DNA from 4 places in the Exiguobacterium sp. HSB13 genome. Region 1 is predicted to be linked to each of the others. Evidence: riboswitches for the same ligand, from Rfam matches in the RefSeq annotation. Region 1 holds a riboswitch; each other region holds the start of a gene.

Evidence for each region. A riboswitch is a leader RNA that binds a small molecule or an ion and turns the genes downstream of it on or off. The one in region 1 is predicted to bind thiamine pyrophosphate.
Region 2: it holds a riboswitch for thiamine pyrophosphate, as region 1 does, so the genes downstream of both, ACZGCQ_RS05150 (ECF transporter S component) here and thiD (bifunctional hydroxymethylpyrimidine kinase/phosphomethylpyrimidine kinase) in region 1, are expected to answer to the same signal.
Region 3: it holds a riboswitch for thiamine pyrophosphate, as region 1 does, so the genes downstream of both, ACZGCQ_RS02660 (thiamine phosphate synthase) here and thiD (bifunctional hydroxymethylpyrimidine kinase/phosphomethylpyrimidine kinase) in region 1, are expected to answer to the same signal.
Region 4: it holds a riboswitch for thiamine pyrophosphate, as region 1 does, so the genes downstream of both, thiT (energy-coupled thiamine transporter ThiT) here and thiD (bifunctional hydroxymethylpyrimidine kinase/phosphomethylpyrimidine kinase) in region 1, are expected to answer to the same signal.

The regions. Positions count from the first base shown of each region.
Region 1 is NZ_JBUZOM010000004.1:100,491-108,572, reverse strand. It holds gene ACZGCQ_RS15380 (hypothetical protein) at 1-319, opposite strand, end outside; gene ACZGCQ_RS15375 (YitT family protein) at 598-1,464, shown strand; gene ACZGCQ_RS15370 (CHASE3 domain-containing protein) at 1,658-2,296, shown strand; gene ACZGCQ_RS15365 (ArsR/SmtB family transcription factor) at 2,342-2,710, opposite strand; gene ACZGCQ_RS15360 (hypothetical protein) at 2,766-3,209, opposite strand; gene thiE (thiamine phosphate synthase) at 3,221-3,859, opposite strand; gene thiM (hydroxyethylthiazole kinase) at 3,849-4,616, opposite strand; gene thiD (bifunctional hydroxymethylpyrimidine kinase/phosphomethylpyrimidine kinase) at 4,597-5,400, opposite strand; TPP riboswitch at 5,515-5,625, opposite strand; gene ACZGCQ_RS15340 (murein hydrolase activator EnvC family protein) at 5,689-6,966, opposite strand; gene ACZGCQ_RS15335 (murein hydrolase activator EnvC family protein) at 7,170-8,082, opposite strand, start outside.
Region 2 is NZ_JBUZOM010000001.1:950,212-958,293, reverse strand. It holds gene ACZGCQ_RS05170 (alpha/beta fold hydrolase) at 1-783, shown strand, start outside; gene ACZGCQ_RS05165 (NAD(P)/FAD-dependent oxidoreductase) at 856-1,887, opposite strand; gene ACZGCQ_RS05160 (energy-coupling factor transporter transmembrane component T family protein) at 1,943-2,665, opposite strand; gene ACZGCQ_RS05155 (ABC transporter ATP-binding protein) at 2,637-4,166, opposite strand; gene ACZGCQ_RS05150 (ECF transporter S component) at 4,163-4,735, opposite strand; TPP riboswitch at 4,836-4,935, opposite strand; gene ACZGCQ_RS05145 (50S ribosomal protein L25/general stress protein Ctc) at 5,032-5,709, opposite strand; gene ACZGCQ_RS05140 (GNAT family N-acetyltransferase) at 6,001-7,551, opposite strand; gene ACZGCQ_RS05135 (glycerol-3-phosphate acyltransferase) at 7,564-8,082, opposite strand, start outside.
Region 3 is NZ_JBUZOM010000001.1:514,459-522,540, reverse strand. It holds gene ACZGCQ_RS02680 (ThiF family adenylyltransferase) at 1-823, opposite strand, end outside; gene ACZGCQ_RS02675 (thiazole synthase) at 820-1,584, opposite strand; gene thiS (sulfur carrier protein ThiS) at 1,587-1,787, opposite strand; gene ACZGCQ_RS02665 (FAD-dependent oxidoreductase) at 1,784-2,728, opposite strand; gene ACZGCQ_RS02660 (thiamine phosphate synthase) at 2,725-3,318, opposite strand; TPP riboswitch at 3,401-3,503, opposite strand; gene nagZ (beta-N-acetylhexosaminidase) at 3,560-4,780, opposite strand; gene ACZGCQ_RS02650 (OsmC family protein) at 4,777-5,202, opposite strand; gene ACZGCQ_RS02645 (MFS transporter) at 5,393-6,577, shown strand; gene ACZGCQ_RS02640 (DoxX family membrane protein) at 6,705-7,193, shown strand; gene ACZGCQ_RS02635 (hypothetical protein) at 7,222-7,515, opposite strand; gene ACZGCQ_RS02630 (hypothetical protein) at 7,598-8,082, opposite strand, start outside.
Region 4 is NZ_JBUZOM010000001.1:1,345,330-1,353,411, reverse strand. It holds gene rsmB (16S rRNA (cytosine(967)-C(5))-methyltransferase RsmB) at 1-347, shown strand, start outside; gene ACZGCQ_RS07345 (Stp1/IreP family PP2C-type Ser/Thr phosphatase) at 366-1,100, shown strand; gene pknB (Stk1 family PASTA domain-containing Ser/Thr kinase) at 1,103-3,037, shown strand; gene rsgA (ribosome small subunit-dependent GTPase A) at 3,063-3,968, shown strand; gene rpe (ribulose-phosphate 3-epimerase) at 3,971-4,627, shown strand; TPP riboswitch at 4,650-4,759, shown strand; gene thiT (energy-coupled thiamine transporter ThiT) at 4,821-5,381, shown strand; gene ACZGCQ_RS07320 (thiamine diphosphokinase) at 5,383-5,985, shown strand; gene ACZGCQ_RS07315 (amino acid permease) at 6,040-7,443, opposite strand; gene rpmB (50S ribosomal protein L28) at 7,584-7,772, opposite strand; gene ACZGCQ_RS07305 (Asp23/Gls24 family envelope stress response protein) at 8,056-8,082, shown strand, end outside.

The DNA.
Region 1 (8,082 bases):
AGGCGTCGAATGTTTTCCGGTCCATCGTAAAATCTGCACCTGAATACGGATCCGTGTAGTGAATTTCCAGGTCAGTTAAATCAGGAATCGTTGAAAATAAAACAAGCGTATGATGCATCAGAACTTTAGATAATCGAGCCTTTAAAAAATCCTGATTCACTTGTAGTGTCCCAGTATCGGTACCGATCCAAGCTTGTCGCTCTTTTCCTGTCACTTCATAGGCAAGACGTAACGATTCTCCTTCAACATCTACCTGTTTTAATTCTGATGAGAACGGAAGTTGTTCGGCTAGTTGACGAACCGCTACCGTATTCGTCATCGAGGCCCCCACTTGTCTCGCTACAAGATCACCATCATGCCAAATGGATGATTGATTTTTTTCGTTGGGTTGTTCAAAAAGACGAATTCCAACTAGTATTCCTAAGCAGATACAACCAAGAATCCATAACATTTTCTTCATTTTCATCACCTTCCTAAAAAAACGTACCCTTTTTCATCTTTTTTTCATAAGAAGGGTTGAAATTTTATGCATATGAGCGTACTCTTGCAGGCAGATACTCACAGAAGGAGGAGCATGAGGTCACTCATCATATTGCCATGACTACAACACACCCACAGAAAAAGAGAGTTGAAAAAATCAGTTTCTTAATCATTGGTACGTTGCTGTATTCCCTTTACATCAGCCTACTACTATCTCCAAATGATATCGGATCAGGTGGTATCATGGGGATCACGCTCATTATTCAAGAGCTCTTCCACACGCCAATCGGATTAACGCAATTGCTCTTAAACATTCCCCTCTTCCTTTTAGGTTTCCGTTTCCTGCGCAAACGATTCATGTTCTTATCTGGAATTATCGTCATTGCTTCTTCCTTTTTAATTGACTGGATCCCTACTCAAATCGTTCCGGAATCTCTAAATGATCCGCTCGTCGCTTCTATCTTTGCTGGTCTAGTTTCTGGTCTCGCAATGGCATTGATCTTCTTCGGTGGTGCTTCAACTGGAGGGCTTGATATTCTTGGAAAGTTTTTCTTTGCTCGTTTTCATAACTGGCCACTTCCTCGTATATTTCTGATGCAAGATCTTGTCATCTACATCCTAGTATGGTGGGTCTTTGATCTTAAACATGTTATGTACGCTCTCATCATGAGCTTTGTTCGCGCCAAAGCCCTTCAGACGGTTTACAGCTTCTATTCTGCTTCTAAGCAATGTATCATCATTTGTGAGAAAGCAGATGAAATCAATGAAGTCATCACAAAAGAACTCGGACGTGGCGTCACGATTCTTGATGCACGTGGGGGATACTCCAACCGAACGAAAAAAATGGTCTATGTCGTCGTTCAAAATAACGAAATCGTCCGTTTGCAAGAAATCGTCTCTTCTGTCGAACCGAATGCATTCGTTACATTCTCGGAAATCCACATGGTTTTCGGAAACTACAAGGAACATTCGTATTCGTTTTAACATCAAGCGCAGCTTAGCTGTGCTTTTTTTATCTTCTTAAAACAGCTTCTCGTATTGCATCATCTTTCCTGCTTTTTTATTAGTATTATTCACTTTTTCGATCATTATCCCTATTCAAAAAATAGACAGGCTTCACTTTTTTTACGATAGTCGTTAAGCTTATGACATGTCTTTTATTTAAAGGAATGATTGCATGCACTCTCTTTGGCGTCAGCGTATTCTGCTGATTTTCTTGGTCAGCTTATTCGCCTCTATCCCGATCATCTATGCGTTATCCGGTTATCGGACGATTGCAACGATGACCGAGCAAATGAAGGATCATGATATACCGTTAATCAATCAGGTAGATCAGTTGGTCGAACACAATCGAGATCGTGCCAATGCGGTTCGTGGTCTCTTATTGTATGAAGATAATCGTTATATCGAACAATATTACTTTTCAACGTCTAAAATTCATGATTTGCGCAATAGTCTGAACCAATCGTCGACTACCCCAGGGACGATTAAAGATCTCCTTCGCCGCAACAATGTCTGGGAGTCCGAGATTGAACGCGTGTTTGTTGTCTATGAACGTCAAAGTCCAACAGCCGCAAAACATCTTGCTAGACAGTCGACTCAGACGACTCAAACGATTCTCGAAGACTTATCCCGTGTGAAAGATGATTTGTATAAAACGCTTCAAGCCAAATTACAACAATCAGATTCTTTAATCGCTACATATAAATGGATGTGTCTCGCTCTCTCCATCCTGTCCTTTTTATTAATTAGTGCCACGGTCTTTTTCTTCCACCGCTTCGCTCCTAACGGATCAGAACAATCGTCTTTAGAATAAACGAAAAGCGCAGCTTCGGCTGCGCTTTTCGTTTATTCTAAAGATTTATTCAGGCATTGCTTTTCCCTCTTGTACATGTTCCATCACCATATGCACAAGCGATGATACATGATGATCATCTAAGGAATAATAAACGACTTTTCCTTCTTTTCGGAACTTGACGAGTCCTTGTTTCAACAAAGACCGAAGATGATGCGACGCTGTCGCGATCGAACAGTCGACAGAGGCTGAGACATCACAAACGCATAGTTCTTCTTCGATCGTCAACGCATAAACGATTCGCAGTCGTGTCGCATCCGAAAGAATCTTAAATAGCTTTCCGATTTCAAGCGTCGGAATCGTATCCACGATTCGTCCGATTTCAGACGCACGCTGTTCGTCAATCGCAATCGTTTCACAACGGGGAATGTCCATGTCTGTCACCTCGTTTCTACCTATATTGCACCACGAGAAACGGGACATTGCAAGTTCAGCGCATTCGTCTGCGAATGAGCCAAAACACGAACCATCCTCCTACGTAATCTCCGATATCCCAGACAATTCGATTTTGGTCGACAGCGAGTACGCCGATATCAATGATTTTCGTGCTTTCTAATCGGTTCGTATAACGTTGACGAAGTCGCGTCGGAATCGGTAGACGAAGAAGTGCCCGGTAATAAATATCTAAATGAGTATGACCCCAAATTTCCGTCGCAATCGAACTCGTTTTAATATACAACGGACGTTTGTAGCGTCTTTCATACTTTTCTTTCAATAAAAGGGCCATTTCATAGGAAACACGATTAGGACGCGGAAATAAGACTTTTCCTAGATGGTAGATCCCCTGATTATCGACTCGAATGATTTGTGGTTCTAACCGATATCGAATCCAATAGCCGCGAAAACGGATCGTCTGCCATTTCAATACAATCACCTCTGAACGGATTATACCCTGTTCTGAAGTGATTGATGCCATTCTCGCACAGCATCTGTCATTTGCTGCGCAGCGAGTTGTCGATCTTCTTTAGCGAAAATCTCTGAGATGACGGCATACCCTTCCAGCGGGATGGGCAGAGAGGAGACATTCGTTGCTGTGATTCCACCAATACCGATTAGAGGTAATCGTACGGCTTCCCGAATCGCCTGAAGCATCGTATGCGACATGGAATCAGCGTCCGCTTTGGATGACGTCGCAAATAGAGAACCCACCCCTAAATAAGAGGCTCCGTCTCGTTCTGCTTCAATCGCTTGTGCAACGGTCGCTACTGATACGCCAATCACAGCATCTGGTAAAAGGCGACGTGCTGCGGTTAAAGGAATGTCTTCTTGTCCGATATGCAAACCAGCTCCGACGAGTAACGCGATATCGATCCGATCATTGATGATCAAAGGAACATCGTAGCGATCCGTGAGTGCTTTTAACCGAACTGCCTGATCGAAGAATTCCTTTCCTTGCGCTGTTTTTTCCCGTAATTGCACGATTGTTGCACCACCTAAAATGGCTTCCTCAACGACCGTATCGATCGCGACTCCAGGATGGTACCGACGATCCGTCACTGCATAGATGGAGTAATCAATTGACACGTTCTGTCACCTCCACCAGGTCTTGCTCCGTCATAAGGCTGATGGCATTGAACAACTCTCGTTTAAAATCACCAAGACCTTGCGCGGAGGCTGCTTGTTCCCCTGCTTTTCCCATGACAAATGTCCCGTGGACAGCCGCCTCAAATGCCGTATATCCTGCACCGAGGAAGCTCGCAATCAAGGAGGCCGTCATACAGCCCGTACCCGTGATGTCTCCTAGACGCGGTGTTCCTACATGTAATTCCATTTCGCGCGTTCCATCCGTAATGTAGTCGTTCGGACCTGTCACGACGAGGACAGATTTGTGTTTGCGAGCGAATACGCGAATACTTTCTCGATCCATCATTGCATCTCCCGCAGCATCGACTCCCTTAGTTCGTCCGTCTTCCCCAAGTAACGTCTTGATTTCAGAAGCATTTCCTTTAATGACCGTACACCCGAGATCAATGAGTTCTTTGGAAAAAGCAGTACGTAATGTCGTTGCTCCTGCTCCTACGGGATCAAGAACGATTGGGACATTCAAACGTCCCGCTTCACGGACTGCGAGTCGTTGAGCTGCTTGCATGTCTGCATCGATCGTACCAATGTTTAAGACAAGAGCTTGCGCGAGTCTAACCATCTCTTCTACTTCACGAATGTCTTCTGCCATGACGGGGGATGCTCCAACAGCGAGTGTGACGTTTGCGCAGTCGTTGATCGTCACCGTGTTCGTCAGATGGTGAATGAGTGGTTTGTGTTCAAGAATGGTCGTAAACATGTGCATCCCTCCAAAGTGAATGAAAATGATGTGTCGGTCCAATACCTTGTCCGAGAGCAAATCCATGACGAATTGCCTCCGTGACATAGTTTTTCGCCTGTCGTACACTATCTTGTAAATCTTCTCCAAGCGCCATCCGCGCTGCAATAGCTGCGGATAAGGTACAACCAGTACCATGAGTATGTTGATTGTCTAATCGTTCCGATGTGAAGCGGTGTTCCACTTCCCCATCAAACAACAAATCCGTCGCAGCTCCTGAGAGATGTCCACCTTTTAGTAATACTGCACCTGTCTGTGTAGCCAATTGATGCATCGCCAGTCGCATTTCCTCTAGATTGGTGACCGATCGTCCTGTTAAACGCTCTGCTTCCGGTAAATTCGGTGTGACGAGTGTCGCAAGTGGTAAAAGTTCTGAAATCAATGCTTGTTCAGCTTCCGTCCGCAATAGGGCATGACCGCCTTTAGCGACCATGACGGGATCTAATATAATAGGGACTGTTTGTTTACGGAGATGTGTAGCAATGACACGAATCGTCTGCGCATTCGAGACCATTCCGATTTTGATCGCATCGACACGAATGTCTGAAAAAATCGACGTTAACTGGGCATCTACGATTTCTGGGGATAACTCTTCCACTGCTTGAACTCCCAACGTATTTTGCGCTGTGACGGCTGTCAGTACGCTCATTCCATAAACGCCTAAAGCCGAAAATGTTTTTAAATCTGCTTGAATCCCAGCTCCACCACCGGAGTCGGATCCCGCAATCGTCAGTACATGTTTCATGTTCTTTTCACCTTCCCATCGAGCAATGTAAGGGAGTCGTGACCAACAAAAAAGCGCCGACCGCTGTAAAAAAGCAGTCGACGCTATACGAAAGCGTTATACACGCATTCCGGTATCCGTTCGGCTCAACTTTCCTACGCTGGTATTATCCAGTTCAGGTAATAGGGTCGAAAACAGATTGGTTTTCCTCTCAGCCGGATTCCTCCAGCTCCCCTAGTTGCTCAAGTATTCGTTTCGCCTTAACTGTAGCATAGAGAAGAAAAAAAAACGAGCCGAAGCCCGTTTTGATTACAGATATGCCAATGGATTGACTGCATTTAGAGGAGAAGAAGCACTGTATTGATAGCCTCCGACATGTAGTTCGAAATGTAAGTGTGGTCCTGTTGAATTTCCTGTACTACCAAGTGTCCCGACTTGCTGACCTTGAGAGACCGTTTGCCCTGCACGAACCGATAATGAACTCATATGTGCGTAGACGGTCGTGTACACTTGTCCATCTAGGAAGTGAGAGATCATGACATGATTGCCGTAAGGTCCACCACCTGATGCTGTGATGACCGTTCCAGCTGCTGCCGCGACGATTGGAGACCCGACCGAACCACTGAAATCAACACCGTTGTGGAACGTGTAACCATTCGCACCGCTTGCTGGTCCGAATCCTTGTGACACTCCACCAGAAGACGGTCGAACGAATTTTCCTCCACTCGAAACAACGGGCGGGGCAACGGAACCAGTTGATTCCGAACTCTTACCTGTTTGTTTTGCTGCTTGAGCATTCGCTTTAGCGGCTTTTTCAGCTGCTGCTTTCTCCGCTGCTGCTTTTTCAGCCGCTGCTTTAGCGGCTGCCTTTGCTGCCGCAATTGCACGTTCTTGCGCTTCGAGAGTCGCTTGAAGTTCTTTTGCGTCTAACAGTTCTGTCGTGAACTTCGTCTTCCCTTTTCGTAATTTCTTCAGCGTAGCACTACGTTCTTTCATTTGAAGCTTTAACGCTTTCTTTTGTTCAATCAATACTTTCTTTTCCTGCATTTGCTCCGCTTTTTTCTCAACGAGCGCTTGTTTTGCTTCTGCTAATTTTTGTTGCGTAGCGATGTAATCCGAAATCATTTTATCGTCTTGCTCAGCGATTTTTTTCCCCGCCATGACACGGCTAAATAAATCACCTAAATCTTTCGATCCGAAAATGACTTCTTCCCATTTAATCGAGTTTCCATCGTTTTCTTGGAAAACACGCAAACGATCACCGAGTAGTTCTTCCTGTTTCTGTAACATTTCTTCGTAACGGACGATGTCTGCCTTTAACTCATCGATTCGAACGTTCAACTGTTCAATTTGTTTATTTTTTTCGGAGACTTGGAAAATCTTTTCATTGATTGCTGCGTCAATTTGATTGATTTGACGTTGCTCTTTTGAGATTTTAGCTTCTTGTTTTTTGATTGCTTTTTCAAGTTTACGTTGTTCAGCGGCATTCTCAGCCTTTTTTTCTTTAATTGTCGCTGCTGCAATCGGTTGTGTTCCTGTTATAAGTAATGCTCCTAAAACAATGGTAGAAATTAGTTTTTTTAGCATATATCGTTTTCCTCACTTATGTTTTTTCATATTTTATTATAGTATTCAAGTTTCTCTCATATCTGAAATAGATTATAGCACCGTAATCGTTTCAAAAAAATTTCATTTACATTTCAAATGAAAACGGTTTTTTGTAATATATGATTTGTTTTTTGAAAATGACAAAAAAAAGAACCGTTGCATATGCAACGATTCTTTTACGATTAAAGCATTGATAATGGATTGACTGAGTTAGCTGGACCAGTTGCACTATAGCTATACCCACCGACATGGATTTCGAAGTGTAGGTGTGGTCCTGTTGAATTTCCTGTACTACCTAGCGCGCCAATTTGTTGACCTTGGCTGACACGTTGACCAGCATGAACATTGAGTGAACTCATGTGAGCATATACTGTCGTATATGTCTTCCCGTTCAATTGGTGAGCGATCATGACATGATTTCCGTAAGGTCCGCCACCTGATGCTGTAATGACTGTACCTGTTGCAGCTGCCACGATCGGCGTACCGACTGGACCACCAAAGTCAATTCCGTTATGGAACGTATATCCGTTCTCTCCACCTGCAGAACCATACCCTTGTGTAACAGTTCCGGCAGTTGGATGAATGAACAGACCACCTGATGATGGTGCTGGTTTTGGTGCAGCTGGTGCTGGTGTAGATGGTTTTGGTGCCGATTGCTTCGTCGAACCAGAAGGTTTTGCCGATTGTGCTGCTTTCTCTTGTGCTGCTTGCTGAGCTGCTGCTTCTTTAGCGGCTTGCTCTTCTGCTGCTTTTTGTGCTGCTGCTGCTTGTGCTGCTTCAGCTTCTGCGCGTGCTTTCGCTTCACGTGCAGCTTGAGCTTGACGTTCTTTTTCAATTCGAGCTTCACGTTCACGCGCTGCTTTTTCAGCAGCAATCGCTTTTTCTTGCGCAATTAGAATTTGCTGGACTTCTTTTGCATCCATCAACTGTGTTTCGAACTTTTCTTTTTTCTTACGAAGTTCTTTTAAGCGTTTGTTCCGCTCTTTTAATTGCGATTCAAGATCTGCTTGTTGACGTTTTAATTCTTGTTTCTCAACGACCAACTGTGCTTTCTTTTCTTTTACTTTTTGTTGCGCATCTGCTAATTGCTTTTGC
Region 2 (8,082 bases), on a different contig from region 1:
ATTTACGTCGAGGACGTCGGATCGGGTCAACCAGTCGTCTTTCTACACGGCTGGCCGGCAAACAACAATATGTTCGAGTATCAAAAGAACCTGCTCGTCGAAGAAGGATACCGTTACGTCGGAATTGATTATCGCGGTTATGGTCAATCAGATGCACCGGCAACGGGATACGATTACAAGACGATGGCGTCCGATATCAATGAAGTCATCGAACAGCTGAAATTATCGAACGTCACGTTGCTTGGCTTCTCGATGGGAGGAGGAATCGCCTTGTCCTATCTCTTGCAATACGGGGATTCAAAAGTCAGTAAGCTCGTTCTCGCAGGAGCTGCAGCACCTGTCTTTACACAGCGAGACGGTTATCCATACGGAATGACAAAAGAAGAAGTCGATGCGTTGATTGCCGACACGAAACAGGATCGTCCGTCAATGCTCAAAGGATTCGGGGAAATCTTCTTCGCGAAGGAACATCCAGAACCACTCCAACAATGGTTCCACGGTCTTAGCATCGCCGCTTCGTCCCACGGTACGATTCAGTCAGCAATCGCATTGCGTGATGAAGACTTACGTGGAAAACTCGAGAACATCAAAGTCGATACGTTGATCATCCACGGTAAAAAAGACCAAGTTTGTCCGTTCGAGTTCGCGGAACAAATGCAAAAGGAAATTCCACATGCACGACTCGAAGTCTTTGAAGAGAGTGGGCACGGCATGTTGCTTGATGAACAAGAGAAGTTCAACGAGACATTACTGTCGTACGTCAAAGGAAATCAAACCGTCTAATCCAACAAGCCATGGACACCCGTCCATGGCTTGTTTTTGTGTACAGAAAAAAGCGTGCGCCGGCGCACGCTTTTAAGGGCGATACTTCCGCATGAACCGTTGATCAATCCAACGCTTCAGGTACCAACCGAACGGGTGAGTCGAATACTGATTGCCATACAGGGAAACCGCATGACGTGGTCCCATCGATAAAATCGTCAAATAGTTCGTTTGCGGACGATAGGATCGCAACGTTTCTTCTTTGACATACCGTAAGAGGTTCGCTAGTAAGATCGGTGCTTGCCGGACAGCTGTGACACCGTTCTTCGGAATGTCGGGATAGGCGACGAGGGTCGCCGCGTCACCCGCAGCAAACAGACTCGGATGATCGAGCGCTTGCAGCTGTTCAGTGACGAGTAGGAATCCGTCTTCCGTGAAGAGCTTGCTGTCCGCAAACAATGCTGGAGCTTTCGCACCCGTCAAGCGAATGATCGCATCCGAATCAATTGGTTGATGATGTGAAAAGCGGAGGGGAGACACCTCGTTCAGTGGCCGTTCCCGAATCCAATGAACATCGAGTTCTTGTAAGCGTCGTGTAATGGCTTCCGCTGCTGGGTGCCCTGAAAGTAACTCTGGATCCGTGATCAGGGTGATCGGTACGCCCGCTGCTTTTAAGGACGCCGCCATCTCGACAGCAGCTGCTCCGCTCCCGATCAAGACCGGACGCTTTGCTTGTTGCAGGCGCTTTAATGTACCCGGTAACCGGTAGTTCGGTTTGATCGATAATCGCGTCGTGTCTTCCGTCCAATCGAACGAGCCGATATTCGTCGAGACGACGTCATAGGTATAGTGTCTGCCGGATGCACCGAAGACGACCTTTTCGACAGGGTCGATTTTGATGACAGTCTCCTCGATGAATTGTTTATCATAGGCGCGACATAAGGCGGCAACGTCGACACGGATCTCATCGATATCGTATGTTCCGTCAGCAAGACCGGAATACATGCCCGAGTAATATTGATACGTCGAGGCATTCAGAACCAGCCACTCGACGTCTTCTGTGGGTCCGTGTGTAATGCAATGCAGGTGAGCGTGTCCCGCACCAATCAAGAGGATTCGTTTCATGTTGTTCTCCTTCAATCTGTCTTGCTAAAATGTACCCGGATACGGGTGGCGGTAATCATAGCCAAAAGACAAGACTGATAAACAGGAGGATGACCACAAGGTAGATCATATCCTGACGCTGAACGACCGGTACCTCGTAATACGTCCGCTTTGCTGAAAAATGACGGGCTTCAATGGCAATCGCCATCCGTTCTGCTCGCTGAATCGACCGTGAGAAGAGTGGTAAGCCGATTGAAAGAAATCCATCACCAGGAAAACGACTCTGCACATTGCGAATCATCCGGACTTGCCGCAAGACGCGGACTTCTTCGACCAGTTGTGGCAGAAAGCGGATCCCGGCAAGGAATCCATAGGCGAAGCGAGGAGATACCTTCGCCTGATGGATCAAGCTCATCACAAATCGGGTCGCATCGGTCGTCGTGACGAAAGCGAGACTTAAACAGACGAACGCTGCCATTCGTAAGGCAAGTAACCAGCCGTGCATGACGCTTTCCGACGTGACATGAAACCAACCGAACGACCAGAGGGTATTCGTACCTTTGCCGAAAGCCGCCATCATCCAAAACGTTAGCAGGAACAACAGACTGTACGGCGCAAGGCGTTTTAAGAAATCCATCGGTGTCCATCCAGAGAGGAGTAGCAACGCGATAGCAAAACTTAGGAATACCAACGTCTTGATCCAGTCGTTCGTTGCGATTAGGGCAAACATGATCAAAAACAATCCGCTCCCCTTGATGACAGGATTGAGTTTAGCGAACGGTGACGCGTTCGTCTGCATTGCGCTTCACCTCCTGGAATTGGTACGAAAGCGGACGTTGTAGCTGACAGCGTTCGAGTAACGGAACGTCAGCGAACAACTCGTTCGGATACCCGTCAAAAGCAATCCGTCCTTGCTCCATGACGAGGACACGATTTGCGTACCGGGCGACGAGTTCCATATCATGCGTTGCCATGACGAGTGTCGTTCCGTTTTGTTGCTCCGTCAACAACTGCTCCATTAAACGCCGCGTCGTCAACCCGTCCTGTCCGAACGTCGGTTCATCGAGCAGTAACAAATCCTTCGTCTGCCCGAGTATCGTCGCGACGCTGAGTCGTCGTTGCTGCCCCGTACTGAGTGCTAGCGGTGACTGTTGTTTGACGGATGCAAGTTCCAGCCGTTCGAGCAATTTTGCGCGCTCATCACTCGTCGCTGCTCGGTGACTCCAGTCGATTTCCGCTTCGACTGTCAGCTTGAGAAACTGCAGATCCGGTTGTTGAAAGACATAGCCGACGTGCTCATAAAAGCGTCGCCGGGAGTAACGATGAGCCGGACGTTCCTGGAATCGATATGTTCCACGATGGGGGAGCAATCGACCGAGTGTTGCAAGTAACGTACTTTTTCCGGAGCCGTTTGCCCCGAGCAACATCACCCATTCTCCTGTCTGTAAGGAAAACGTCGCATCGGTCAGCGGATATGGTTGTTTCGATGACAATTCGTGAACACTTAACAAAGGAAGTCCCGTTGTAGTGATAGGAGGCGTGACATAGAGTCGTGCTGCTTGCGGTCCATCCGCTGGTAACGTCTCTAGCGTATACGGATACAAAGAGGGAACAGCGATGCCTTTTGATTGAAGCTCCGTATAAGCCTGTGGAAACAAATCCCGTGGGTGCGCGGTCTCAGTCACGGACCCGTCCTCGAGTAAGACGATCTGGTCGACGTATGGTAAACAGACATCGAGTTGGTGCTCAATCAAGACAATCGTTAAATCGTGTTCTTTCTGAATTCGAAAAATCAATTCCATCAACTCGTGTTGTCCGATCGGATCAATCTGAGCCGTTGGTTCATCAAGTAATAAGATTGTCGGCTCAAGTGCAAGGACCGCGGCAAGCGCTAGGCGCTGTTTCATCCCACCCGATAGACTTGCGATCGCTGTCGAGAAGGGGAGGGGGAGACCGACAAGTGTGAGTAAGCGTTCCATTCGTTCATCCATCTCCGCGTGTGGAATCGACCGGTTTTCTAAACTAAAGGCGATTTCCCGTCCGATCGTTTCCATGCAGAACTGTTCTTCTGGATTTTGGAATAAGACTCCGACCGAACCGGACCGGGTAACGGTTCCAGTTTGTTCGACTTCAATCGTCTCCGGTGTCAGTCCGGCTAAGGCATGAAGTAGTGTCGTCTTGCCACTCCCGCTTCGTCCAAGCAGAAGGGTCGTACCTTGCTCGATCGTTAGCGATACATGATCGAGCACCGGCTTCATCTGACCCGGATAGCGGATGCTGAGGTCGTCGACAGTAATCATGCGACTTCCCGTTTCGCACGTCCTGCTGCAAACCCGTTCAAGACACCGGTCGCAACAAGACGACGGACGAGAATCGCTGCGAGCAAGCCGCCGAGTAATGCACCACTGATCAATTGTAAGCCAGTTGTCGCAAGCAACGTCGTCGTCGTGTAGTAACCGAATCCGTTCGCGATCAGACTGTAGACGATACTACCAACTGCAGCACCGACGCCCGACAACATCAATGTCCAGGTATCATAACGGCGGTAACGTGTCATGGCGAAGACGAGTTCCGCACCAAGTCCTTGGCAGACCCCGATCAATAGAGCAGATAAGCCGAAGTGGCTTCCCGTAAACAGTTCGACGGTCGCCGCGACGACTTCTGCGATCAGGGCAGCACCTGGTTTTTGAATGATTGCTGCGACAAGCGGACTTGCGATGATCCAGATCCCAAACATCCAGTTGGCACCGACTGGTCCGAAGATTGCAGACATCGGTAACCAGAGTGTTGACCAACCGAGATAGATGACGCCGCAAGCCACGGCGAGCATCATCATGACCATGATTTCTTTCATCTTCCAGTGTTTCATCAAATACGTCCTCCTTTAAATGGGGGAGACGCCAAAAAAGACCGCCCTCCGTAAAAAAGAGAGCGGTCCTCAGAAAAACTGCGCGCAGCAGGAGTCATTGGATGTGATCGCTCCACTTTCCTACGCTAGTATGAACTAGATCAGGTTCGAAGGGTCCGAAGTGAATCGTCTCAGCCAAATGGGCTCCCCTAGTGGATATAGTGAATAGTTGATACGCTGTTCACTTTAGGCAATCCAGCGTCTATTGTCAAGACACAAAAAAACGATACGCCACGAAGGGCGTATCGCTGAACAACTTATTTGTTGTCTTCGTTCTCTTCTGTTGTTTCTTCTGAAGACTCTTCTGTTGCTTCCGCTTCGTTGTCTTCACCAGCTTCAGCTTGCGCCTCTGCTTCCGCTTCTTCGATTTCCTCAAGATCTTGTTCAAGCGTTGATTCGACGACAGCTGCGACTTGAATGTCGCCTTCTGTGACGATACGGAAATCTTTTTGTTCCGGAAGATCAGCTACAGAAATCGAATCACCGATTTCGAGGTTCGTGACGTCGACTTCGACGTTCTCTGGTAATTTATCTGGTGTTGCTGCAACTGTTACTTTAAAGAGTGTTTGTGATAGGAATCCACCGACTTTAGCGCCAGCTGCTTCCCCAACGAGTACGATGTCTGCTTCGACTTCTGTCTCTTCATCCATTTTGACGGCGATGAATTCGACGTGGTCGATTGTTGGTGTGAAGACATCCATATCACGACGGTTGATCAGAACGTTAACGTTCTTGCCATCTAATTTTAGTGAAATCAAGACGTTTTCACCGTTTTCACGGATAATCTTGATGAGTTCTTTTTCTTCGAATGCGATTGGCGTACTTTCCACTTTGTAACCATACACGACACCAAGAGCTTTTCCTTCATGACGTAATTGTTTACGGAGTGAGCGTGGACGTACCTCGCGTTTTTCGACTGTTAATTTAACTGACATGTTCATTTCCCCCTTGAATTTGGTATAGCCCTCAAAAGGTAATGAATGTAGGAGCAGGACAAGTCCTGAACAATTTAAATATGCTAAGACAATCGGTTTCAGACTCGCTTTGAATCTGACGCTTTCGTGACTTTGCATTTCTCTCCCAGGTCATTACGCTGATATTGAGAAACATGTGTGAGTAAGTCACCGGTTTGATGCGGTGCTATTGAGTTTATACCCCTATGTTTTAAATCCTCAAACCTCTTTTTTTATTTTTTTAAAGTCGAAAGACCTCCAAACCGCTTGAAATCAAGGGTTGAGAGGTCTTTCATTTTTCTCGTTTTTTAAGATGATGCGTTGGTTTTCACGGATCAAAACACGGACGAGACGTTCGATTTGCCGCATCGTCGTCTGTCCCATCGTCGAAATTTGAAGCCACTGATTGCGAACGAGATAGTCACTTTCATATTGAACGTGATAGCCCTGGATCCGGAGAGCATCTCCTAAGTCGGTTGCCGACGGATGGACAATCGTCAGGATTCCCGGCGCCTGTGCCTCTTGAGTCGCAAGAAGTTGAAAACCAGTCGCGCGAACGGCTTGTTCGAGATAGGTCATCTTGATTGCGGCTTGATCGAGATCGAGGGCATCCAGTGCTGCCTGACAAGCAAGTAACAGGTTCGAGGAACCGGAGAAAGCGACACCTTCCATATAGAGCCCGAGATCCAGATAACGTGGAATACGCGGAGAAGGTAGGATGCTGTCTGCATGCCCGATGAACGCAAGACCCGGTAATCCGCCAATCGCTTTTCCGGAGACGGTCGTGACGAAGGTACAGCCAGCGTATGAGAAACGTCCGGTCCCGACGGCGCTGATTGCATCGACGATGAGTGCAGTTCGTTGATTCAACAGTGCTTTTAACGCATCGAGATCGTAGAGAACGCCCGTTGACGTCTCACAATGCGTTAACCAAATCCAGTCGTACTCCGTTTGATGCAGTTGGCTCTCGAGTTGTTCTAAGTCGATCGGGTGACCTGGTGAAAGGGTATGGACATCAAAGGACTTTCCGGCACGTGCCGCGTGATCAATCAAACGTTGACCGAACTCGCCACCGTTTAGAATCAACCCATGTCCGCTTAGTTGCTGTGCGACGATATCATTGGCGAGGGTGCCACTGCCGACAGCCATCGAGACGTGTGGTAGATCCAGTAGTTGACGCATCCGACCACGCAAGTCTTGATCGAGTTGGCGCATCGAAGCCGTCCGGTGTGGGCGCGGTGCTTGTTGCGCCGCTTGCCGTACCGTCGGAGCGACCTCGACCGGACCGGCTAGAAAATGCAGAGGACGTAAGACGTCCGCGATGACGGAGCGTTCGTATGTCGCCCGTGACAACAACATTGGTACGAACAGGGCGTCACCACTACCGAGCGTTGCTGCGATTGGCGTGAAGCCGAACCGCGCGTACAGTTTTGCCTCCCGCGTCGTACCGCTGATATAGACGTAATCGATCGTCTCCCGCTCCAAGTAGACCATCAAAAAGCGCATCAATTGCATGAACGTACGACTATTACGGTATTCGGGCCGAACGCTGAGCAAGCGGATTTCCGCCGGATCTGTCAGTGTCTCATCTAGCGTTACACCTTTTTCTTCGAGCGAAAAAGGACGATGCTTCCGAATAGCAATCATCGCGACGAGTCGATCGTCTTCTTTGCCGATCAGATAGGTATTTTGATCATGAAAGCGGTCAATCCGTTTCTGCTCGATGTTTGGTTGGTGTTGCGGAATCTCTTCCGTGAAGGTGAGATAGTTCAATTCATGGATTGCTTCAGCGTCCGCAACGGTAGCAATGGAAAAGTCGATCATGAGACGTCCTCCTTATGTAATGACTGGCTTGTGAAGTGCATCATGAGCCCACAGGACAAGTAGACTTACGGCAACGGTACACAAGATATTGATGGGTCCCGCGCCAAAGTAGACAGGGAGTAACGGGAGCAGCACAACCGGAATCAGCCCCGCTTTGACGCTATCTTTCGTTATGAGATAAGACAGACCGAGTATGCCTAGTCCACCCAGATATGCCCATGGTGTGATGGCAAAGACGATGCCGGAAAATACGGCATACCCTTTACCGCCACGCCGCGGATGAAACAACGGAAACAAGTGACCGATGAGCACGGCGAGGGCGACTGGGTAAAACGCGTCTGTGATCTGCAACACAAGAACCGTCTTCGCAGCATCAAACAGATACACGAATAAAAAGGCCGGGAGCCCACCGGCGCGATGGGCATTGCGGGCACCGATGTTTCCGGAACCGACCTGTGCCAAATCGGTACGACTGATGTACTTCCAGAGCGTACCGCCAAGCATGCTGCCGATGAGATAACCAAGCAGGAG
Region 3 (8,082 bases), on a different contig from region 1:
GCTGTCCGTCTCCCCGGATTTGAACGGCATCGCGACCACAAAGTGCCGTGAAACGAACCGTTCGATCCGCTAAATAAGGATAAGACGGCTCGATACCGCACGACGGGCACTCCGTTTGCTTCAGTGACTGCACGTTAATTTGTTGGAACGTATTTGACCAAACATCAAACGCTAGCAAGCGCGTCCGCATGGCGTCCGTCTGTCCGCTCAGCCACTTCAATGCTTCCGTCACCTGCAAGGAAGCAACCATCTGTACAGCCGGTCCGATGATTCCCGCCGTATCACATGTCTCCTGATCACGTGGTAATTGATCGAGCAGACAATGCAGACATGGCGTCTCCCCGGGACGGACGGTAAACGTGATTCCGTAACTGCCGACGCAACCTCCGTAAATCCACGGAATCGAACGCATCAACGCCATGTCGTTCATCAGCAAACGAATATCGAAATTGTCCGTCGCGTCGATGATCAGATCGATATCATCGAGAAGCCACGTCAGCGCTGCCCGGTCGACGTCTACTACATGCGCTTCGATCGTCACCGTCGAATTGATCGCTTCAAGCCGTGCTTTTGCGGCAATCGCTTTTGGTACGATATGACGCGCATCGTCTTCGGTATAAAGCTGTTGTCGTTGTAGATTACTCCACTCGACATAATCACGGTCGACGATTCGGACGACGCCGACACCGGCGCGGACGAGTTGCTCTGCCGACGCCGTTCCGAGCGCTCCCATGCCGATGATCAGTATCTTCGCTGATGCCAAGCGTGCTTGTCCCGCTTCCCCAATCGGTTGAAATCGAGTTTGCCGTGAGTAACGGTTCATCGAATCAATCCACTCGTTGGACTACTCGCGACCGCATACTGTTTCTTCTCGATACGTCCCGCTTCGTATCCGAGACGCCCCGCTTCGACAGCCAGTCGCATTGCGTGCGCCATCTTGACCGGATCTTGAGCATGGGCGACAGCGGAGTTCAATAAAACACCATCCGCTCCCAGTTCCATCGCATAGGCGACGTCGGTCGGTGAACCGATCCCGGCGTCGACGATAACAGGAACCGTCGTCTGCTCGATGATGAATCGTAGATGAAGTGGGTTGAGAATGCCTTGCCCGGAACCGATCGGTGACGCTGCCGGCATGATGGCGTGACAACCGAGTTCCTCGAGTCGTCGCGCAAGGACGACATCGTCCGACGTATACGGTAAGACGATGAAACCTTCTTTGAGTAATTCTTCAGAAGCCCGTAACGTCTCGATCGGATCAGGTAGTAACGTCTTATCGCAACCGATCACTTCGACCTTAACCATGTCGCACATACCGGATGCCCGCGCAAGCTTCGCCAACCGAACAGCTTCCTCCGCCGTCTTCGCACCGGCCGTGTTCGGCAGTAAATCGTACTTCGCTAAATCAAGCGACTCCAAAAAATTCGCTTGTTGTTTGTCAAAGATGTCGAGCCGACGGACGGCGAACGTCAAGATTTGTGAAGCAGACGCATCGATTGCTTCTTGCTGTACGGTAGCATCCGTATATTTTCCTGTACCGAGTAATAATCGTGATTCAAATGTCTTTTCTCCAATTTTCAGCATGTTTATCCTCCTCCTACGAAATGAACGATTTCAAATGTGTCATTGTTCCGAACGACTGTCTGACCATACGCCGCGCGATCGATGATTTGTCGATTCTGTTCGACGATGACGAGCTTTTCTCCTAAGCCGAGTTGCGTGAGCATGTCTTCAATCGTTTCAATCTGTTCGATCGTGTGGTCATTGCCGTTAATCGTAATGTTCATCGGACTTCCTCCTTCTGAATCAACCGTAATGTATTTACCAAGACTTCCGCTGTCGCCGGTGCGAGTAAGATGCCATGCCGATGATGCCCTGTCGCTAGAAAGATCCGACGGGATGAATCGGCGACTCCGATATATGGTAAGCCGGACGCCGTTTGTGGTCGTACACCGGACCAGACTTCTTCGATGACCGCGTCACGAATCGGTGGATACAGTCGTTCTGCTGCTTGAAGCAGTGACGTGATCCCAGCGACACTGACACCGACCGTCTCGTCGCACGGCAATTCGGTCGCACCGATCAAAATTCGTCCGTCTGCTTTCGGTACGAGATAGACAGCGTCGTCAAACAGGATCGAGCGTAACGGCTGACCCGCGAGACGAACGGCGAGACATTCCCCTTTGACCCCATATGTGGCGATTGAAATACCAGCTGTATCGAGCAAGGCTTGCGACCCGCGTCCGGCAGCGACCGTCACCGTTCGTCCGGTCCATGTTCCCACGTTCGACTCGATCCTGATGAAGTCATCGCTCTCTTCGATGCATGCAACATCTACTTTTTCTTCGATTGGTACCCCACGCTTTCGTAAGGCATATATCAATGCAGTCGTCAGTCGTCGTGGATCGATTTGACCGACCGCCGGAAACAGATGCTCGCGCCCTTTACGTTTCAACAAAAACGGTTGTTCCCGGTACCCACAATCGATGCCAGTCTCACGCTCGAGGCGACGAGCAAGCAGCGGATACAGACGACGACTTCGCGCGGCAAGTACATGCAATTCCTCTCTGAGCTCGATGTCCGTCGCGAGCATACCGGCAGCCGCGCGACTCGTTCCTTGACCACCTGCTCCACGTTCTAGTACGACGACGGATTCATTCTGACAGGCGAGACCGTAAGCAAGCGTCAAACCGATGACTCCACCGCCGATGATGATGTGATCCGTCATACCCGTACCCCCTGGTAACTCAGAATGGCGGCGAGCGGATCCGTTTGACCGAGAATACCCGATAAGACGGCAATTCCGGTTGCACCGGTCGCTGCAATTTCAGGAATACGATCTGGGGTGATCCCACCAATCGCGATGACTGGTTTCGTCGTGAAGGTGACGACTTGCTTCAAGGCGTCAATCCCCCGCGGTGGCACGTCCGGCTTCGACGCTGTCGGATAAATATGACCGTACAGCAGGCGGTCGACTCCTTCCGCTTCTGCTGCCAGTGCCTCTGCTAGTGAATGGACCGATTTCCCGATGACGAGATTCGGAAAATGACGTCGCACATCACGGACACGCAAGGACCGGCGCGTCAACTGCACACCGATGCCTGCGACATGGGCGACATCGACCCGGTCATGGACCGTTAACTGCTCAGGCGAATACCCTTGCGCAAGGAGCGCGTCGATTAGATCAAGCAATTCTGCTGCCGACAAGTTCGATTCTCGTAGATGCAGCTGATCCGTATAAGGTTGAAGGGATTGAAAGGTCTTTATTTCGTCAAGCGGATGGATGGATCCCGTCGAAATCAGATGTAAACGCATCATGTTCTTCCTTTCCATACGAAAAAGGACCACTCCCAATGTTGAAGGGAGTGGTCCGAAAATGCGCTGAAGCGCTAAGGATATCTAGGGTTTCGAGCCACTTCCCTCCGCTAGTACGAACTAGATCAGGTTCAAAGGGTCCGGATACTTCCGTCTCAGTCTGCTGGGAGACTCCCCTAGTGTCTTTTCGTGTTTAATTGGCTTGCCCCATTAGTCTAGCATGAGTCGCTTCGCTTCGCTAGTCCTAGTTGAGCGCTTCCACTTGCTGAATCAGTTCCGATTTCGTTGGTCGCTGTTGCTCTTGGCTGTCGGCATACGTCTGCTTCAGCTTCAGGATGCGCATTACTTTGGCATCGAGCATCTCCGGCGTCAGCGTTTTGTCTTTGACGGCTTGCATCACTTCAGCATGGACCTTTGTGTAAGCACCTGCCTCTGAAAACATCGCCATATCAGCTCCGTTGACGAGCGACTGACGTGCCGCTTCTGCGAGACCATATTGTTTCGTGATCGCCCCCATGACGAGATCATCCGTGATGATGACACCGTTGAATCCGAGTTGTTGACGCAAGAGGTCAGTCAAGATCGGCTTTGAGAGCGAGGACGGATTCATATCGTCATACGCGGGATAGAGAATATGGGCGACCATCACCATCTCGGCGCCCTCTTGAATCGCTTCTTGGAACGGTAACAGCTCCGTCCGCTTCAATTCTTCCTTTGATGCCGTCACTTTCGGTAGCCCGACATGGGAATCGACACTCGTATTGCCGTGACCGGGAAAATGTTTGACGACCGGAATCGTTCCCGTCTCCTGCATCCCGTGCATCAGGGCCGTACCAAGCGTCGCGACGGTATTCGGATCAGCACTTAACGCACGGTCGCCGATGATCGGATTGTTCGGATTACTGTTGACGTCAAGGACCGGCGCGAAGTCCATGTTGAAGCCATAAAAACGTGACAAATGTCCGAGCGTACGTCCGACATCTTCCATTTTCACTTCATCTGCTCCTTGCGCCATCCGTTGACTCGTCGGTAGACGTAATCGTTGATCCGGTACCCGGCTGACGCGTCCGCCTTCTTCATCAATCCCGACGAACGCATACGGTTTTTGGTTCGTCTCTTGAATCGCACGCGTGAACGTCAAGAGTTGCTCTTCCGACGTAATGTTTCCGCCGAGCAATAAGACCCCGCCAATCGCATGCGTCTGTAACAATTTTCGGTCAGCTGCTGAAAGTTCCGTGCCGGCGACTCCGATGTAGAGCAGTTGATCGATCTTTTCTGACGTCGACATCGCTTTAAGTTGCTGCTTTAATCGTGCTTGTTGTCGTTCCTCTTTCGTTGGTTCAGGTTTCGGTTTCTTTTCTTCTGTCGGTTGCTTCGTTTCCGGTTGTGATGGTTTCGTTGGTTCCGTCGTCTCCTGCGCACACCCTGCAAGCAACAGACAACCGATCAGTACGGTTTTCTTCACAAAGGATCCTCGCTTCGCACACCATTGATCGAATAATAAACGGAAATCTCAGCGTTCAGGGATTGCGAGACCGAACAATATTTATCCTTTGATAACGAGATGGCGCGACGGACCTTATCTTCCGGGAGATCACCTTCGAGCCGGTAATGAATCGAGATCGACGTAAAACGCCGCGGATGGTCCTCTGCCCGTTCTCCTTCGATATCCATTTCGAAATGGGTGATCGTCAAGCGCATCTTCTCTAAAATCGAGACGATATCAATTCCTGTACAGCCGGCAACGGCATGTAGCAGCAGTTCAGTCGGTCGTGGCGCTTGGTTTTCGCCACCGTTTTCGGGTGCTGCGTCCATCGCCAGATGATGCCCTGATTCCGTCTGTCCACTAAACCCCATCTGTTTGTTCCATGTCACTGTCGCTTGCATCGTTTCCACTCCTTTATAAGTAGTCTTCTTCTGTAGTATACGCAAAAAACAGCAAGCCTGGAAATTCACACGCTATTTCGAATAATGGTTCTTTTCCCGAAATCTCGCTTTGCGATACCCGACGAAATCGTTTCATGCTATCCTGTTACTCATAGTTTCGCGCGCAAGCGCTAGAATTGAGGAATCATCCATGTCACCTACTACTCGTTTAAGTCGACGCGATTGGCTCTTGATCGCCACGTTGTCGCTCCTGACGTTCGTTCTCGGAACAAGCGAATTCGTCATCGTCGGGATCCTCGCTGAAATCTCCTCAGCCCTTGATATCACGATCGCAACAGCGGGTACACTCGTCTCAGCCTTTGCCATCTCCTTTGCAATCGGTACACCGATCGTCATGTCGCTAACCGGTCACCTGGAACGGCGTCGCCTGATCCTACGTCTCTTACTCGCCTGGGTCTTACTGAATCTTGCCAGTAGTTTTGCTCCAAGTTACGAAGTATTGCTCGCAACCCGCATTCTGACAGCCATCCTGACTGGTGTCTTGATCTCACTCGCAATGGTCGTCGCCAGTGACGGTGTGCCTGTCGCAAAGCGCGGTGTTGCCGTCTCGTTCATTTTCGGTGGTTTTACACTCGCGAACGTCCTCGGTGTCCCGATCGGAACGTTCATCGGGCAACACGCTGGCTTCGAAGCTACGTTCTGGCTAACGACAGTCATGGGATTGATCGCGTTCCTCGCAGTATGGAAGATCGTTCCGGTCCAGCAATCGACGGGTTCCGGTTCAATTAAGGAACAGCTTGGATTGCTCGCCAACCCACGGATCCTGATCGCCTTCTTTATTCCGTCGTTTGGATTCGGGGCAACTTATGTCGTCTACACATACCTCGTACCGATTTTACAAACAGAACTTGGGATTGCGAAAACGTGGATCAGTCCGATCTTGCTCGCTTACGGCGTCGTCTCGATCTTTAGTAACATCCTTGCCGGTAAAATCGCCAGCAAAAATCCGATGGGACGCTTACGGTTCGTCTTCGTCGTGCAAGCAGTCGTTCTTGCTGCGTTATACTTCACGACAGCATCCCTTCCGCTTGGTCTGTTCAACATCGCTTTGATGTCGTTGATGTCGATTCTACTGACGACTTCGACACAAATCTATTTGATCGACCTCGCTGAAAAGTTCAATCCGGAAGCAAAAGGACTCGCTGCTTCATTGATGCCGGTTGCGAGTAACGTCGGGATTGCTTTTGGTTCGGCACTCGGTGGCATCGTCTATGCGAACGGTCCGATGATGAACACGGCACTCGTCGGTGGACTGGTCGCGCTCGTTGCTGCTTTATTAACTGCAATCAGTCATCGCCTCGATCAACGCTCATGAAACCGTTACCTTATCCTTTTTTGTAACAGGTCGATGACGGTTCGATGACGTTATGATGATAGTCCCCATCTCGCTGATGATTTTTCAGTATGATGGGGACTATGTTGTAGTAGAGGAGTGTCTGAAAGTGAAAGCATTACACATCATCGGTCTCGGTCTGTTGACGATCATCCGACTCTGGCTCGGAATCCAGTGGTTCATCGCTGGAATCGGTAAGTACATTAATGGCTTTGATGCAAAACCGTTTCTCGAAGGAGCGCTCGCGAAGTCAACGGGCGAAGACGCACTCGTCAGTTCCTGGTACGCGACGTGGATTGAGCAACTCGCCTTACCGAACGTCGGGCTGATCAACGCCTTGATTCCGTTCGCGGAACTCGTCGTCGGGATCCTGTTGATTCTTAGTCTGTTGACGGTTCCTGCACTGGTCGTCGGAAGCATCATGAATCTCAATTACTTACTCGCTGGGACGATTGCCTTGAACCCAGTGTTCTTAGCAGCGTCAATTGCCTTACTGGCTGCAGGACGCTTTGCGTATCAAATCGGCATCGATCACTGGATCATCCGCTGGTATCGTTCGTCGCAGCAACCGCATCCCCTTGACCGGATTCCGGTCTAACGAAAAAACTCTCCCGTACGCGGGAGAGTTATTTTTTTTGTTGCTCGAGAATCGTCTGCTGTGTCGGAACCCCGCCGACTGAGACTGTTCGCTCGAGGAACAGATAGGGTTTGCCATCGACTTCGAAACGACGGTCACCGAGATAACGTGCCGAGTGCCCATCCGTTGCGAGCTTTTGTTCGATGGCTGCAACATGTTCGTCGAGTGAATAAAACCGATCGTCGAACGTCAGCGTGATATTTTTCTTACGGTACCCGAGTAAGAAATTGTAGTAGAACCAATACATGGCACCTGCGAAAACGACAAAAATCAAGAATTGCATGTGAGTTCCCCCTCTGTATAGTCTTTATACGTTGGAAGAAAACGGGAGGTTCCAAAAAAATAACTATTTTTTTCCTAACAGTTCAGTTGATGGTCAAGTCGTTAAACTGAAGATCACTCTTATGCATGTCGTATTTGACCGTTCCTTCGTATTGAACTTCTTCGTTCTGTGCATCCAACACAAAAATAGACGTTCCGTTTTTCTTTGTTTCAATGAGAGCATAGACTAGACCATTTTCAATATTTGTCGATGCGTAGCGTTGGACTTCATTGGTATCTCGTTTTGGTAAGTCATAGCGATGTTGCTTGAATTGCTTCGTTCGTAAGTCATACGTCGACCATTTGATTTTCGTTTCAGTCATGTTCTCTGTCATCCCTACAACCGCACCTTCGTCTATTAGACGTATATCCCACATTTCTTCACGCTCAAGAAACTCTAATCGTGTCGATGTTGTGTTGTCTCTGAGATAAACTTTTGTCTTAGCATCATTAGTCATCTTTCGGTATAAGACACGATTCTGATAGATGGCAAGTACCTCATCCTCTTCTGTTAATTGAAATGGTAAGT
Region 4 (8,082 bases), on a different contig from region 1:
CAGGACTCGGTGTCATTCGGAGAAAACCAGATATCAAATGGACGAAACGTCCGGAACAGCTCGAGCAACTGCCGAAAATTCAACGAGATATTCTGACAGCTGTCTTACCACTCGTTAAAAAGGGTGGAACCTTCGTCTATTCGACTTGTACGATTGATCCGACAGAAAACGAGGAGCAGACAGCGTTCATTCTCGATCAAGGGTTCGATTTTGACACATCCTTCGCGGCACGCATGCCAGAATCCGTGCGACATCTGATCGGGGATCGAGCAGAACTCAAGTTGTTACCGACGACAGTTGGAACGGACGGCTTCTATATTGCCGCGTTTAAAAAACGAGAAGATTGACACGAACGGAGGACTGTCATGGAGTTAGCTCACCTTTCGACTACTGGGAAAGTCAGGACTAAAAATGAGGATACGGTATTACTCGTCGGGAACGCCGAACGTGGTCTTGCCGTCGTTGCGGATGGTATGGGAGGTCATGCTGCTGGCGATATCGCAAGTGCGATCGTTCGCGAGGTATTTGAAGCATCCTTTTCACTCATGCCAAATCGTCCGATGGAATTGTCTGAATGGATAGAACAACGTGTAGCCGAGGCGAATGCCCGGATTCTTCAGTTTTCAAAAGAAGAGCAACTTGCGATCGTCGGAACGACCATTGCCTGTGTCTGCTGGGTCGAGGATTTGCTCGTCATCGGTCATGTTGGAGATAGTAGAGTCTATGCCCTTGAAGGTACGGCGTTAAAACAATTGACGGACGATCATTCTTACGTCAACATGTTACGACAAATGGGGGAGCTTTCGGATGAGGAAGTCGAAAATCATCCACGTAAGAATGTCATCACACGGTCGGTCGGCTCGAACGAAACGGTCGAAGTCGACATTCAAGTCAGAGATGCTCCAGACTATGACCTCGTCCTCGTTTGTAGTGACGGATTGACCGATGAAGTACCAGATGATGTCATCGAACAGATCATCTTACAGGATGAGCCGCTTGATGAGATTGTCGGACGATTGGTGAAAGAAGCGAACGCTCGAGGAGGCGCGGATAATATTACGATTGCCGCCATCCGGTTCAAAGAAAGAAAGAGGGTCTGAATATGCGATACGGAGATCGATTAAATGACCGCTACCGCATAGAACGGCTAGTTGGAAGTGGCGGGATGGCGAATGTCTATCAAGCCTATGATGAGATTTTAAAGCGTCATGTTGCCATTAAGATTTTACGAACTGAATTTTCGCATGACGAACAATTCATTCGTCGATTCGAACGTGAAGCACATGCTGCTACCAGCTTGAATCATCCAAACATCGTTGCCGTCTATGATGTAGGCGAAGAAGATGCCATCTATTACATCGTCATGGAGTATATCGATGGTATGACATTAAAAACATTTTGTGAAAATCAAGCATTACCTGTGCCGCAGGCAGTCGATATCATCGCTCAAATTTGTGATGCAATCGACCATGCCCATGCACACCGGATCATCCATCGCGATATTAAACCGCAAAACATGTTGATCCGAGAAGATGGTACCGTCAAAGTAACGGATTTCGGAATCGCTGTGGCGATGTCGAATGCGACGCTGACGCATACGATGTCCGTTCTTGGGTCCGTGCATTACTTTTCACCGGAACAAGCAAAAGGTAAATTTGCGGATGAGAAGTCGGATATCTATTCACTTGGTGCTGTCTTATACGAACTTGTTACAGGACAAGTGCCGTTCGAAGGGGATTCACCGGTCGCGATTGCGCTGAAGCATCTGCAAGATACACCGCGTCGCCCATCCGTCTTGAATCCGAAAGTGCCACAAGCGCTTGAGAACTGTATCATGCAGGCGCTCGCGAAAGCACCGCATGACCGCCAACAGTCCGTTGCAGCCTTTAAGGCAGATATGGTGACGGCGTTGTCTGACGAACGGGCAAGTGAAGGCATTCGAGGTGCAGAAGAGGATGAGATGGAAAAGACGATGGTCTTGTCACCCGTCCAAGTGCCAGAAGAATCAAAAGTGGAACCAGAATCACCCGCCGTCACGACTGTTCAACCGAAAACACCGGAAAAGAAAAAGAAAAAACGCTGGTGGATCGTTCTCTTATTGCTCGTTTTACTCGGTGGAGCGGCTACGACGTTTGCGATGTGGCCGGATCCAACGGTTACCGTACCATCTGTCGTCAAGACAGATGGAGACGATGCGGAAACGAAGCTTGAGAAACTTGGATTCGTCGTCGAGACGACAGAACGAAATAGCGATACAGTCGATGAAGGCGATGTCATTAGTCAGACACCGCGTGAAAATGCACAAGTCAAAAAGGGTTCGACGGTCAACTTGGTCGTCTCTACAGGTAGTGCTCCGGTCGAAGTACCAGATGTGACAGATGACGCTGAAAAAGAGGCGATTGCAACATTAAAAGAGGCTGGATTCGCAAAAGTCGAGGTCGAACGTGAAAAGTCGGATGAAATTGCGCGAGGTAATGTTATCCGGCAATCGATCTCTGCTGGAACGGAAGTGATTGCAAAAGAACAGACGATTACGATCACTGTCTCGGAAGGAACGTCGTCCTTTGAATTGAAAGACTTGACGAACTTATCGAGTGATGAAGCGAAAGCGTATCTCGATGAAATGGGTCTCGACGGTACGTTTGAACAAGAATTCTCGAGTGATGTCAAGCTCGATCAAGTCATCCGTCAATTCCCACAAGCAGGGGCACAAGTCGAACCAAACGACTCTGTGACCGTCTTCATCTCTAAAGGTGAGGAAGAAAAAACGGTGACGGCAACGTTCCCTGAAAAGGTCGTCTATGATGCGGTCAGCGAGAATGAGGACGAGGAACCGCCGAAACAAGTCATCCGGATTGAGACGGAAGACGCGAAAGGGAAGCGGACCGTCATCGAGGAATCGATTGATCAAGATGAGACATTCGACGTACCGGTGACGATCGATCCGGGAGAAGAAGGAAAAATTACGATTTATAAAGACGATACGGTGTATCGTTCAAAAACCATCACGTACAACCAAGCAAAAGACGCACAATGAATGTGATGAAAAAGGAGTGCATAGGATGACGGAACAACGCATCGAAGAGAATCGAGAAGGAACGATCATACGTTTGCAGGGCGGCTTTTATGATGTCATGACACCAGAAGGAGAGGTTCGTTCACGAGCAAGAGGGAATTTCCGAAAACGCGGCATCAGTCCAGTCGTCGGAGACGAAGTCGTTCTTCATATCGAAAGTGAGACCGGGTATATTCTCGAAGTGAAGGAGCGGGACAACTTTTTAGTACGCCCTCCAGTCGCGAATATCGATCAGGCATTGCTGGTCGTTTCGGCGGCAGAACCTGATTTTTCAGCGCACTTGCTCGACCGATTTCTCGTCTTGATCGAAGCGAAGGAAATTCAACCTGTCATCCTGTTGACGAAGATGGATTTGCTGGACGATGTCAAAGGACCGGCTGTCCGAGACGCCATTGCCGCTTATCGAAAAATTGGATATACAGTCATCGAGACATCAAGTGAGACATTGACGGGTGTTGAGCAAGTCCGTCCGTTACTTGCTGGAAAAACGAGCGTTCTCGCGGGACAATCCGGTGTTGGTAAAAGTTCATTGCTCAATGCACTGGAGCCCTCTCTTGATTTAGAAACGAGTGCGATCTCGAAATCACTGGGACGTGGCCGCCATACGACACGACACGTCACGTTGATGCCGCTTGCGGAAGGATTGATCGCCGATACGCCAGGGTTCTCGAACCTTGATTTTCCGTATGAAATGGAAATCGAGGATGTACGATGGAGTTTCCCAGAATTCGTAGCTGTACAAGATGATTGCAAATACCGAGGTTGTTTGCATTTGAATGAACCCGGTTGTGCCGTCAAAGAAGCTGTCGAAGCACGAGAAATCATGTCCTCTCGTTATGAGAACTATGGTATGTTTATAGACGAAATCAAGAATCGAGCCCGGAGGTATTGAAGATGATTAAAATTGCACCATCTATCTTATCAGCAGATTTTGCGAATCTCGAGCGTGATGTTAAAGCAGTCGAAGCGGCAGGAGCGGACTATATCCATTTTGATGTCATGGATGGTCAGTTCGTACCGAACATCTCATTTGGATTACCTGTGCTTAGCAGTTTACGTCAAAAGACGGATATGGTCCTTGACGTCCATTTGATGATTGATCAACCCGAACGTTTCGTCGAAGATTTCGTCAAGGCAGGGGCAGACATCGTGACATTCCACGTCGAAGCAACGAATCATGTCCATCGCGTCTTGCAACAAATCAAAGCAGCGGGCGCAAAGGCAGGGGTCGTCTTGAATCCGCATACGCCGTTATCAACGATTGAACACGTTCTTGAGGACGTCGACATGGTCTTATTGATGACGGTCAATCCGGGCTTTGGTGGACAGGCATTCATCGAGAGTGTCATGCCGAAACTCGCTTCACTTGCGCAAATGAAGGCAGATCGTGGTCTAACATTCGAAATCGAGATTGATGGTGGCGTCAATCCGGAAACGGCAAAACTTTGTATTGATAACGGTGCGAACGTTCTTGTCGCAGGATCAGCAATCTACAATGCACCAGATTATGCAGAGGCGATCACTAGCATTCGTCAAGGGGCTGCCGTATAATAAAGACGAGAAAACGAAATATGATGACCGCAAGGGGTGTCGCTTGAAAAGCGGCTGAGAGGAGTCTTTTAGACTTTAACCCTTCGAACCTGTTCCGTTCAAACGGACGTAGGGATGTGGCGCACGCAGGCAGTACGGCGTTCGTCGTACTGCCTTTTTGCGTCCTCTCGTACAATGAAGGAGGAAAAATAGCATGAAACGGTTACAAATGATGATGGAAATTGCCATCTTCGCCAGTCTCGGAGTCGTCTTTGATTTACTGATTCCATTCAAAATGCCACAAGGAGGCTCCATTAGCTTAGCGATGCTACCGATCTTCGTCATGGCATTTCGCCACGGTGTCATCGGGGGTGTCGTCACGGGAGCGCTTGTCGGTACGATTCAATTGATGTTCGCTCCACAAGTCTTGACGATCGTTCAACCGATGCTTGACTATACGATTGCGTATGGTGTCGTCGGATTAAGTGGTCTGTTCGCACGTCAAGTCAGACAAGCCGCGCGCAATGGACAAAAGAAAAGCTTAATGGCGTTCGTTCTCCTTGCGACGTTATTAGGAGCAGGGCTCCGCTATATTTGTCATGTCATCAGCGGAATCGTCTTCTTTGCCGAGTATGCTGAAGGTCCAGTCGTACCGTATTCATTGATTTATAACGCAACATACATGGTACCGTCTTACGTTCTTTGTGGTGTCGTTGCGGGTCTTTTATTCACGACTGCGCCACGCTTACTACGTTATTCGGCACGAGGTGTCTGAGATGCGGGCGATTCTCGTCTGTGCCGGTCCGCAAGAAGAAGTGCCGGATTTACGGACGTTTTGTCAGCCGGGTGATTTCATCGTCGGTGTCGATGGCGGTGTTCAGACGGTCGAATCGTTTGGGCTGACCTGTGATATGACAATCGGTGATTTCGATTCACTTGGCTATGTACCTGAAGGGGCAATCGTTCATCCGGCTGAGAAAGATGAGACGGATCTTGAACTTGCCCTTCGTACAGTGTCTGAGAGGGAACAGCATGAGGAGATCATCATCATCGGGGCGACAGGTGGAAGGCTCGACATGACTGTTCAAAATGTCTATTTGTTGAAGCAATATCCAGAGGCGCGACTTGTCACGAAACGAGAAGAGGTGCGATACTTGGCAGCGGGAACGTATGCAGCCGAAGTAGGGAGCTATCATTATCTTTCTTTCATTCCACTTGTGCCGTCGACCTTAAGCTTATCCGGAGTCAAATATCCACTTGATGCCCATCCAATACCCGTTGGAGGTTCTTTGACGGTCAGTAATGAATGGCGTGCGTCAGAAGCGAAAGTAGAGCTCCATCAAGGAGAACTATTGATGATGCGGACGCTTAAGGAATAGAATAATTATACGAAAGAGGCCGTGGATGATTCCGCGGCCTCTTTTTGTATGAAATTATTCTTCGAGTTGAGAAGGGGCGACACGGATGTCGCTTTGGGCAGATAGATGTTTTCCTTTGACGAAAAGATGATAACTTCCCCACATGACAAGGAAGAAAGGAACACCGATGTATAGCGCGATTCGTTGATCCGCTTGAAACGCTAGACTGACGAGGACAACGACGTTTAGCGTCAACGATATCAACGGTAACACTGGATAGAGTGGTGTCTTGAATTTTAATTCGGATAAATCGTGTCCGTTTCGTAAAAACTGACGACGAAATGCGAGCTGAGAAGCAGAGATGGAAATCCAGCCGACTTGAGCGCCAAGTCCGGCTAAGGACAAGAGCCAAATAAAGACGGTATCCTCTGCGAAAAACGCGGTCAGGAGCGATAACATCGCAAACATCATCGTAAAGAGTAAAGCGCGCATTGGCACACCACGTGCATTGACGTAAGATAATTTCTTTGAAATCATCCCTTCTTGCGCCATCGCCCATAACATCCGGGTCGCCGCATATAATCCGGAGTTTCCGACGGATAATAACGCTGTCAAGACGACGATGTTCATCAAATCAGCAGCGTACGGGATACCGATCGCATCAAAGACCATGATGAACGGGCTGCTGATTCCTCCAGCCGTCTCATACGGGATTAATGCACCAACGATCGTAATCGATAAGACGAAGAAGATGAACGTACGCCAGACTGTATTCCGGATGGCTTTTGGAATCGATTTTTCTGGCGTGTCGGACTCCCCAGCCGCAACACCGATCAATTCCGTTCCTTGGAAGGCGAAGTTGACAGCAATCATCGTCGTCAAGACGCCAAGAATCCCGTTTGGAAACCAACCGATTGCCGTAAAGTTCGCGAATAACGAGGTTGGACGATCTGCTTCCATCGGTAACCAGCCGAACCAAGCAGCGCCACCTAGAATGATGAAGAAAAGGATCGCGAGGACCTTCAAACTCGAGAACCAGAATTCGGCTTCACCGAATGCTTTGGCTGAGACGGCATTCAGACCGAACAGTAAGACCGTAAAGACGGTACACCAGACGACGACGGGTACATTCGGGAACCAGCGGTCCATCAAACTGCCAGCTGCCGTGATTTCGAGTGCGACCGTCACGGCCCAGCCGAGCCAATAAATCCAACCGACGGCAAAGCCAATTCCTGGTCCAATGAAGCGGGTCGTATAGGTCTGGAAGGACCCCGAGACCGGCATATAGACCGCTAATTCCCCTAGACACAACATCGTCAGATACATGATGGTCCCACCCACGATGTAACTGAGGACCGCCCCGAGAGGTCCTGCTTGTGAAATTGTTAATCCTGACCCTAAAAATAATCCTGTCCCGATGATTCCCCCGAGTGAGATCATGAACAGGTGTCGACTCGTCATCTCTCGTTTGAGTTGCATGATGACTTCCCCCAATTCTGACAAAATAAAGTACGTTCCTATTGTAAGCGTTTTCAATAAAAGCGACAATTAGTTTATGAGAAAAATAAATGAGGGTATAAAAAAACCGGAAGGGAAGATTCCCATCCGGTGGTTGCGCCTTATACGCGTTCGACTTTACCTGATTTAAGAGCTCGAGCTGAAACCCAAACCTTTTTCGGCTTACCGTCGACGAGGATACGTACTTTTTGTACGTTGACTCCCCAAGTACGTTTTGTTTTGTTCAATGCGTGTGAACGGTTGTTACCCGACTTTGGCGATTTCCCAGTAACGTAGCATTTACGTGCCATGCGTTCCGCCTCCTTTTATGTTGTTTTGCGTTCGTCCTAATAGACACTTTGCTATCTTAGCATGGTGTCAGGGCGGTTGCAACATAAAAAAAGTAGCTGACAAGAAAAAAACTTGACAGACAACCTCGAAATTTAAAATAATGGATGAGGATGATGGTAAAAGTTCATTTGACCGCTACTATTTTTCACTTATTCATTGTATAGTCAGTACGGCGACTTTTCAATAGTAGGTCCTTATAGTAGAATTATGAGAAGAATACAATATTCAAAGGGGGCTACTCAGGTGGCGATCGAGATGAAAACGACCTAT